3 regions of the Paenibacillus sp. P3E genome follow, and region 1 is predicted to be linked to each of the others. Evidence: riboswitches for the same ligand, from Rfam matches in the RefSeq annotation. Region 1 holds a riboswitch; each other region holds the start of a gene.
What was found. A riboswitch is a leader RNA that binds a small molecule or an ion and turns the genes downstream of it on or off. The one in region 1 is predicted to bind cyclic di-AMP.
Positions count from the first base shown of each region.

Region 1 (2,264 bases):
TGCGTTACCCCGATCAGGATGCGGGCGGCAGCGGGATAGGCAGGCTGCTGTATTATGTGGAGGGCCAGCTCGCACTGGGTTCCGATTCCGGTGTTCAGCACTGGCTTTGGATGCTGCTGGCGCTAAGCGCATTCAGACTGCTGCTCTCCCCATTCATCCGCGCAGGACTGCTCCATGAGCTCCATCAGGAGCGTAAGGGGGAGCGCGGGATGTTCTTTTTTCCGGGGATGCGTCTGTATGGGCTTCCGGTGATGCTGTTCAGTCTTGCAGAATGGGTGCTTACAGCCCTGCCGCTGTATTGGCTTCTTCCCAAAATGTACAGACTGCTGTTAAGCGGAATTCTGGATTATAAGCTATTGCTGAAACTGGTGCCTTACATTCTGGCCTGGCTGCTATATCTGTTCTTCATCCGAAAAGTACTGCTGTACATGCAGTTCGGGTATACGGGTGGTACAGGCACTTTCTCTTCTCTCTTGGTGTGTCTGAAGGTGATCCTTCCTTCTGCGGGATTATCTTTTGTGATGGGAGCAGGGAGTTTGATCATGATGCTTGCTTGCGGAGCGGCATCGATCTTTTGTCCGGGGATGCCGGCACTTCTGCTTCGGCAGTTCTCCCCCCTTCCCAATACACTGTTCAAAATGTGGGGAATCGCCGCTCAATACCACCTTTGGTCCAGTAAATCATTTCCACAATAATTAAGCCGCTCAGCCGGCATAATAAAAGAGTCGCTGCTCCTTGAGGGAGCGGGACTCTTTTTTGGATTACAAACTGAATAAGAGTATTTGCAAAACTGTAAATCCTCTGGTACAATGGTGCCTGTACTACTAGTAACAAATTTGTAATCTCTAAGATGCAACACATTCAAACACATTAACATTCCAAGCGTTTACTAATTGTCGACACGTCGCTCTTCTGGTGCATAAAACGCCAAATTCCCTGCACCGGGAAGCGGGGGAACCATATTTTGGGTGAATTGACCTCGCTTTAGAGGGGTCATAGGGGAACCTTCTACCGAATCCTTAAGCTAACCTCGCAGGCCTTGGAAGGAGTACATCTTTTGAGAAGTCAGAATTTTAAGAAGAAATGTACCGCAGCCGCACTTGCACTAGTGATGGTATTCACAATCGGAGCTGGTAGCGCTTTCGCCGATTCCAAGATGGATACCGTTATCGCAAAAACCATCGGAACCACCTATAAATTCGGAGGCACTAGCACAAGCGGCTTCGATTGCTCCGGCTTTACCTCGTATGTTTTTAAAAATGTCGGGCTTACCCTGCCGCGCACGTCCAAGGCTCAATTCAGCGTTGGAACTTCCGTATCACGGAACAACCTGCGTTCAGGTGACCTGGTATTCTTCAATACCTTTGGGTCGGGAGTTTCCCATGTCGGCATTTATGTCGGTGGAGGCAGATTCGCACAATCTTCCAGCTCACGCGGTGTAACCATAACTTCGCTGAGTCAAGCTTACTGGGCCAACCGCTACGTTGGCGCTAAACGAGTGATGAGCACTACAGCCTACAAAACTGTTGCCTACGATTAATTGAAGCTTGATCCCCTCACATTACACCTTTACAACTAAATGTAATTTATACGAGCCCGGAGCTGATTATTGCCGTAATCATTTTCCGGGTTTTCCCTTTTCCTTATTCTCCCTTTTACACACTTTTTAGAGTTTCGAAACACCTTTTTGATAAAAACCCCATTAAGATCTTCCATGCAGCTGACTTACGGCGTAAAGAACTCGCGTAAATCAAGCCCTTTTCTCTTAAAAGGCTCAAAAAATATGTATTAATATGCTTTAAGTGATTGCCAAGTGCTTCTGTCTTTGTTACAATTATCGCAGTGAGTTGATAGTAACATTTTTGTAATTATTCAAACCTGATTTACAAAGGTTTTGTCATTGTTTTGATCCGTAAGCTAATCTAATCAACAGTGGTGCCGAGTTCCTTATTCAATTAGGGAAACGGGGGAACCGATTTTGGGTGAATTGACCTCCTATTTACAGAGGGGTCATAGGGGACCTTCAACCGAACCCTTAAGCTAACCTCGTAGGCATTTGGAAGGGGTATTTACTTTTGAAGAAGAAGCTAGCAGCAGCACTACTCAGCTTTTCGATCATTCTTACCATCGGAGCAGGAAGCGCTTTCGCAGACTCTAAAATGGATCAGGTTATCGACAAAGCCGTCGGCACTAAATACGTATCGGGCGGAATTTCGACTAACGGGTTTGATTGCTCCGGATTTACCATGTATGTGTTTGATAAG
Region 1 covers NZ_LVWH01000183.1:28,009-30,272, forward strand. The annotation lists gene A3842_RS20845 (hypothetical protein) at 1-695, shown strand, start outside; cyclic di-AMP (ydaO/yuaA leader) riboswitch at 916-1,054, shown strand; gene A3842_RS20850 (C40 family peptidase) at 1,112-1,540, shown strand; cyclic di-AMP (ydaO/yuaA leader) riboswitch at 1,927-2,070, shown strand; gene A3842_RS20855 (C40 family peptidase) at 2,076-2,264, shown strand, end outside.

Region 2 (2,264 bases), on a different contig from region 1:
GGGGCAGGTACTTGTCTTTGGCGAACATAAACGCCAGCAGCGGGAAAGCGGAATAAGCTGTATTGGCCGCCAGGAACAGAATCACAGCTGTAATCCCTTGAATGAAAAAGTACAAACCGCCACGTCCAAAAGTAGATTCAGCAATTTGGGATACAACCGTGGCTTTGGTATCCGGTGTAATTCCGTACCAGTAGGCAAGCAGTGTGATTCCGGTAAACATACTTCCCAGGATAATTCCCATCAACATCAAAGTCTTGGCTGCATTTTTCTCCGCAGGCGCCTTGAAGTTTGGAATGGCGTTCGATACAGCCTCTACCCCTGTCAGAGCCGAACAGCCGGAGCTGAAAGCCTTAAGCAGTAAAAACAAACTTACATTCGATACCGCTGCCCCAATCTCAGGGACATTAGCATGGGCTCCGCCAGTAGCATATTTGAATACCCCTGCAATGATCAACACGAAGATCGATACCACGAATAAATACACAGGAATTGCAATGAAAGATGCAGATTCCGTAACGCCCCGCAGATTGACAATAGTCAAGAGCAGAATAACGGTTACGGCGATTAACACACTATGATTATGAAGATTTGGAAAAGCGGATGTGATCGCATCCGTACCCGCTGATGCACTAACCGCTACGGTCAGAATATAATCTACCAGGAGCGATCCGCCAGCAAGGAGTCCGGTAGGAACCCCGAGGTTGCTCTTGGCTACGATATACGCGCCTCCGCCCTGCGGATAAGCAAAGATGGTCTGACGATAGGATAAAATCAAAATAGCCAGCAAGCCCAATACGGCTAATGCGATTGGCAATGAGTACCAGATGGCTGTGAAGCCTGCGGCCACCAGTACAATCAGGATTTGTTCCGTTCCGTAGGCTACAGACGATAGCGCATCAGAAGACAGGACAGCCAGTGCTTTCACCTTGGATAACTTTTCATGATCTAGTTCGTTCGACTTCATCGGACGCCCGATCAATAGTCGTTTTACCTTGCTTACCATTGTAATAACAGTTCCTCTCTTTGCTTACGTTGAAACGGTAATACCGTGCGCTGTTTTCATTGGTGGATTTCATAAATGCAGGCACAAAAATAAGCATACGGAAATGATCCGCATGCTTACGCATCGTCATTATCCCACCATTGCTTACGAGGTTAGCTGGCGGATTCGGGCTGTGGTAGCCCTACGGTTGCAGCCCTTCCGGACCGTTCCCGATTCACCCCTTTGGCGCTTAGGCCAATGTTGGTTCCCCCGTTTTTCCATACGGAAAATTCAGCGCATATTCAACTTCTCACAAGGTCTAATGATAGTCTACAATACGTCTTCCGTAAAGCGGTGAAAAAAATGAAAAAAGAATGAAAAAACATCCAATTTACGCAAAACCAAGATGAGAGATAACGCGATCTTTCATTCTCTGCGATTATCCCGTCATCACGTGTTTTTTCAGGGTTTTGAACCTCATTTGTGTCTGAAATTTCAGGAATGATTTGTGCTCTAAATTCTGCAGTGGCTTCAGCTACTCTACTGTGTCCTCTTTACGTCCGGTCCAGAGCAAAATCGTGATTAGAGCAAAGGCGATCAGCGCAAGCAGTGGAATCGTAATGAACCCAAAAAAATTCAGATAATCTTTATTACAGGGTACGCCAATTGTACACGGGAGCACCTTGCTAAGTGCGGGAATCTTCTGCTCAGCATAATGATAAATAGAAATACTGCCCCCAATAAGACTTAATGGAAGTACATAGGGAATAATTTTTTTGTCATTCCGGTATGTAGCTACTCCCAGGAGAATCAGCTGCGGATACATGAAGATACGCTGGAACCAGCATAGCTTGCAAGGCTCATATTTCAGCACTTCACTTAGATATAAGCTTCCCGCTACTGCAATAACAGATACAAACCAGGCCAGATAGAGACAGTGGCGTCTGCAGAACATAGAGAACTTCATCACTCGGCCTTCACTGCTTCGGACGCGGACTTAATCTGTGCCTTAATGGCTTCCATTTTGAAAGGCTCATCTACTTTGTGTCCATTGATAAATACAGTAGGTGTGGAAGTAACTCCTGAAGCCTTGGCAAGACTGATATCACGTTGCAGCTCACTCTCATAGGTCTTCTCCTTGATATCCTTACGCAACAGATCCAGATCGATTGGCAGCTTTTGTTTCTCAGCCAGATTCACCAGGAATTCCTCTGTAGCCCATTCTGCTTTTTCATCCCCTTGATTGGCATAAATCGCATCGTAATACGTCCAAAAAGCTTCA
Region 2 covers NZ_LVWH01000036.1:2,297-4,560, reverse strand. The annotation lists gene A3842_RS05370 (APC family permease) at 1-1,003, opposite strand, end outside; cyclic di-AMP (ydaO/yuaA leader) riboswitch at 1,130-1,289, opposite strand; gene A3842_RS05365 (disulfide oxidoreductase) at 1,518-1,949, opposite strand; gene A3842_RS05360 (DsbA family protein) at 1,949-2,264, opposite strand, start outside.
Region 2: linked by a shared signal. The riboswitch ahead of A3842_RS05370 (APC family permease) and the one ahead of A3842_RS20850 (C40 family peptidase) in region 1 are both predicted to bind cyclic di-AMP.

Region 3 (2,264 bases), on a different contig from region 1:
ATCTTGTCGAGGTCTTCCGAGCAGGTCTCCCGCATCTTGCTGTTGATTTCGTCAGGAGTCTTGAGAATGGATTCCACTGTTAATTGTCCGATTAAGCCGCGCAAATGGCCTTCCACCGAATGCAGGATAATCGTCTCGCGGTCTTCTTCCGGCCGGTCGATAAACTGCTCACTGGCAGTCAGAATAGCGGTAGGATCGCTTTTTATCTTAATCTGAGCCACCGCCTCCAGGTTGAGCTTGATGCCTTGCTTGGAGAACATCGCCTGCGCCGGGATGACGTCGAAGCTCATCAGCATCATGGAGATGGTCTTATTGTTCTGGAAGCCGGGGATGACGAACGTCCCGCCGCCCTGGACCACTCTTTTTCCGCCAAGGCCGTAGACGATCATCGCCTGATTGGGCGGAACCTTTTTATAAGAGTTCACGATACTGAACAAGGCCAGCAGAATAACAACAACAATTGCCGCAATTACATACAGAATAACCATTTAGATTGACACTCCCCGTGAATTATAATTGATCGATATCCCTCTCGAAGAGGGTGACTGCCGCCATTCCTTTGTTCACCTTCAAAATAATAACCCTGTCGCCTTTATCAAGCTGCTGGCCGGATTCTGCCCGTACTCCAATGGAGCGCATGGTTCCGTGCAGTACATATTTCATTTCCCCGACCGCCCCATCCGCTGCAGGGATACTGATGTACCCGAGCTGCCCTGCCTGCTCGTAATCCAGTTCATTCATGCTGCTGTCATACCGGGTCATCACCCGGGCCAGCACCGCATACATCACACAGCCCAGAAGCAGAGCGAGCACGGTACAAATCAGCACCACTGCGAGCATCCTCATTTCGCTGAACCGGGCAAGCACGTAACCTGTACCGCCCCAGACTGTGACAAACACCATCAGAGGGAGTATGGGTACAAAGCCGGGTCCACCGGCATCGCCGCCGCCCGCATGCAGATGACCCGCCAGGCCATGCCCATGAAATCCGCCGCTGAGGAGGAGTATTAGTCCAACCCAGAAGCACACGATAAATACAGTAACGATAAGAATCCCCCCTTTGAAGCATTTATAATAGAGCATTTTAAATAACCCTTAATGTCTCTAATTATCGTTGTTATGAGATTTCTAGTTCCTTGTACAGACTGCCTTTCCTTCCTGCACACACAACAAAAAGACCACAGAAGCGGCAGGGCTCTCCGTGGTCGGTTAATCGATCATGGCGCTCATCCTCTCTCTTCGAGGCTTACGGGGTTAGCTGACGGATTCGGGCAGCGAGATTGCCCTACCCTGCCACAGCGGCTTTTCAGCACGCAGCAGGGATTCACCCCGGGTGAGCGGCAGCTGACTGTGCAAAAGCCGCATTCACCATTGGTTCCCCCGTTCCCAATTACGGAATTCAGCCATATGAGAACAGTTAACTTACATTCGGTTGTTGATTTGAATCTTACGCCTGTGGGCATTTATTGTAAAACGTCCGGGATGACAAAAGAAGCCAAAAACGCCTCCCCTCCGCGAATGAAGGCGCATTCTTTGGTTTCACTCTTATTCGGCCGATGATTTGCTCACTGTTGCTCCATTTCTCGCAAGCTGTCCCAATCGTCCAAAGCCAAGGCCGCACGCACTATAAACCTTAGGCGCTTACGGTGTTGGCAGCAGCCGGGAAATTCTACGGAGTGAGAAAGGTTACGCTTGGCCGTGCGTCGAATGACGGAACCGGAAAGTGTATTTGGACAACTGCAACCGGGGCTTCCGGCGATTTCTACTTCGCGGCATGGAGAAAGTGACGCTTGAGGTAGGATGGCTTTCCCTTACTCATAATCTGCTAAAGCAAGCCACCCATGACCAAAAAACAGAGCAGCGATCCTTCAATAACAGGAGAATCGCTGCTCTGCTCACTTTTTGTGGTTTTAAGAATGAAGAGAACTGCCTTCCGCCATAGAAAATCCACTTTTGGGTTGCCCCTTTTGTCAACAGCCCCAAATTACACTTGTCCCTTTTTTTCGGAGAACCGGCATTAGTTAAGTGAATCCAACAGCGTCTTCAATTGCGGGTTGAGCTTCAGCGCATTCAGGATGATCTGCAGAGCTTCTGCGCGTGTGGCGTTGCTCTTAGCATCAAATTTCCCATCTGCTTTGCCGTTTATGATACCAGCTTGTGCTTCAGCTTTGATCTCGTTTGCTGCATAGGAACCCTTCAGGTCATTGAAATTGCCTTTGGTGGTATCCTTCGTTACGTTGTTAAGGTTTAAGATGCGGGACAAA
Region 3 covers NZ_LVWH01000178.1:50,657-52,920, reverse strand. The annotation lists gene A3842_RS19695 (flotillin family protein) at 1-488, opposite strand, end outside; gene A3842_RS19690 (NfeD family membrane protein) at 511-1,083, opposite strand; cyclic di-AMP (ydaO/yuaA leader) riboswitch at 1,229-1,415, opposite strand; partial or broken gene A3842_RS33910 (transposase) at 1,658-1,837, shown strand; gene A3842_RS33385 (InlB B-repeat-containing protein) at 2,018-2,264, opposite strand, start outside.
Region 3: linked by a shared signal. The riboswitch ahead of A3842_RS19690 (NfeD family membrane protein) and the one ahead of A3842_RS20850 (C40 family peptidase) in region 1 are both predicted to bind cyclic di-AMP.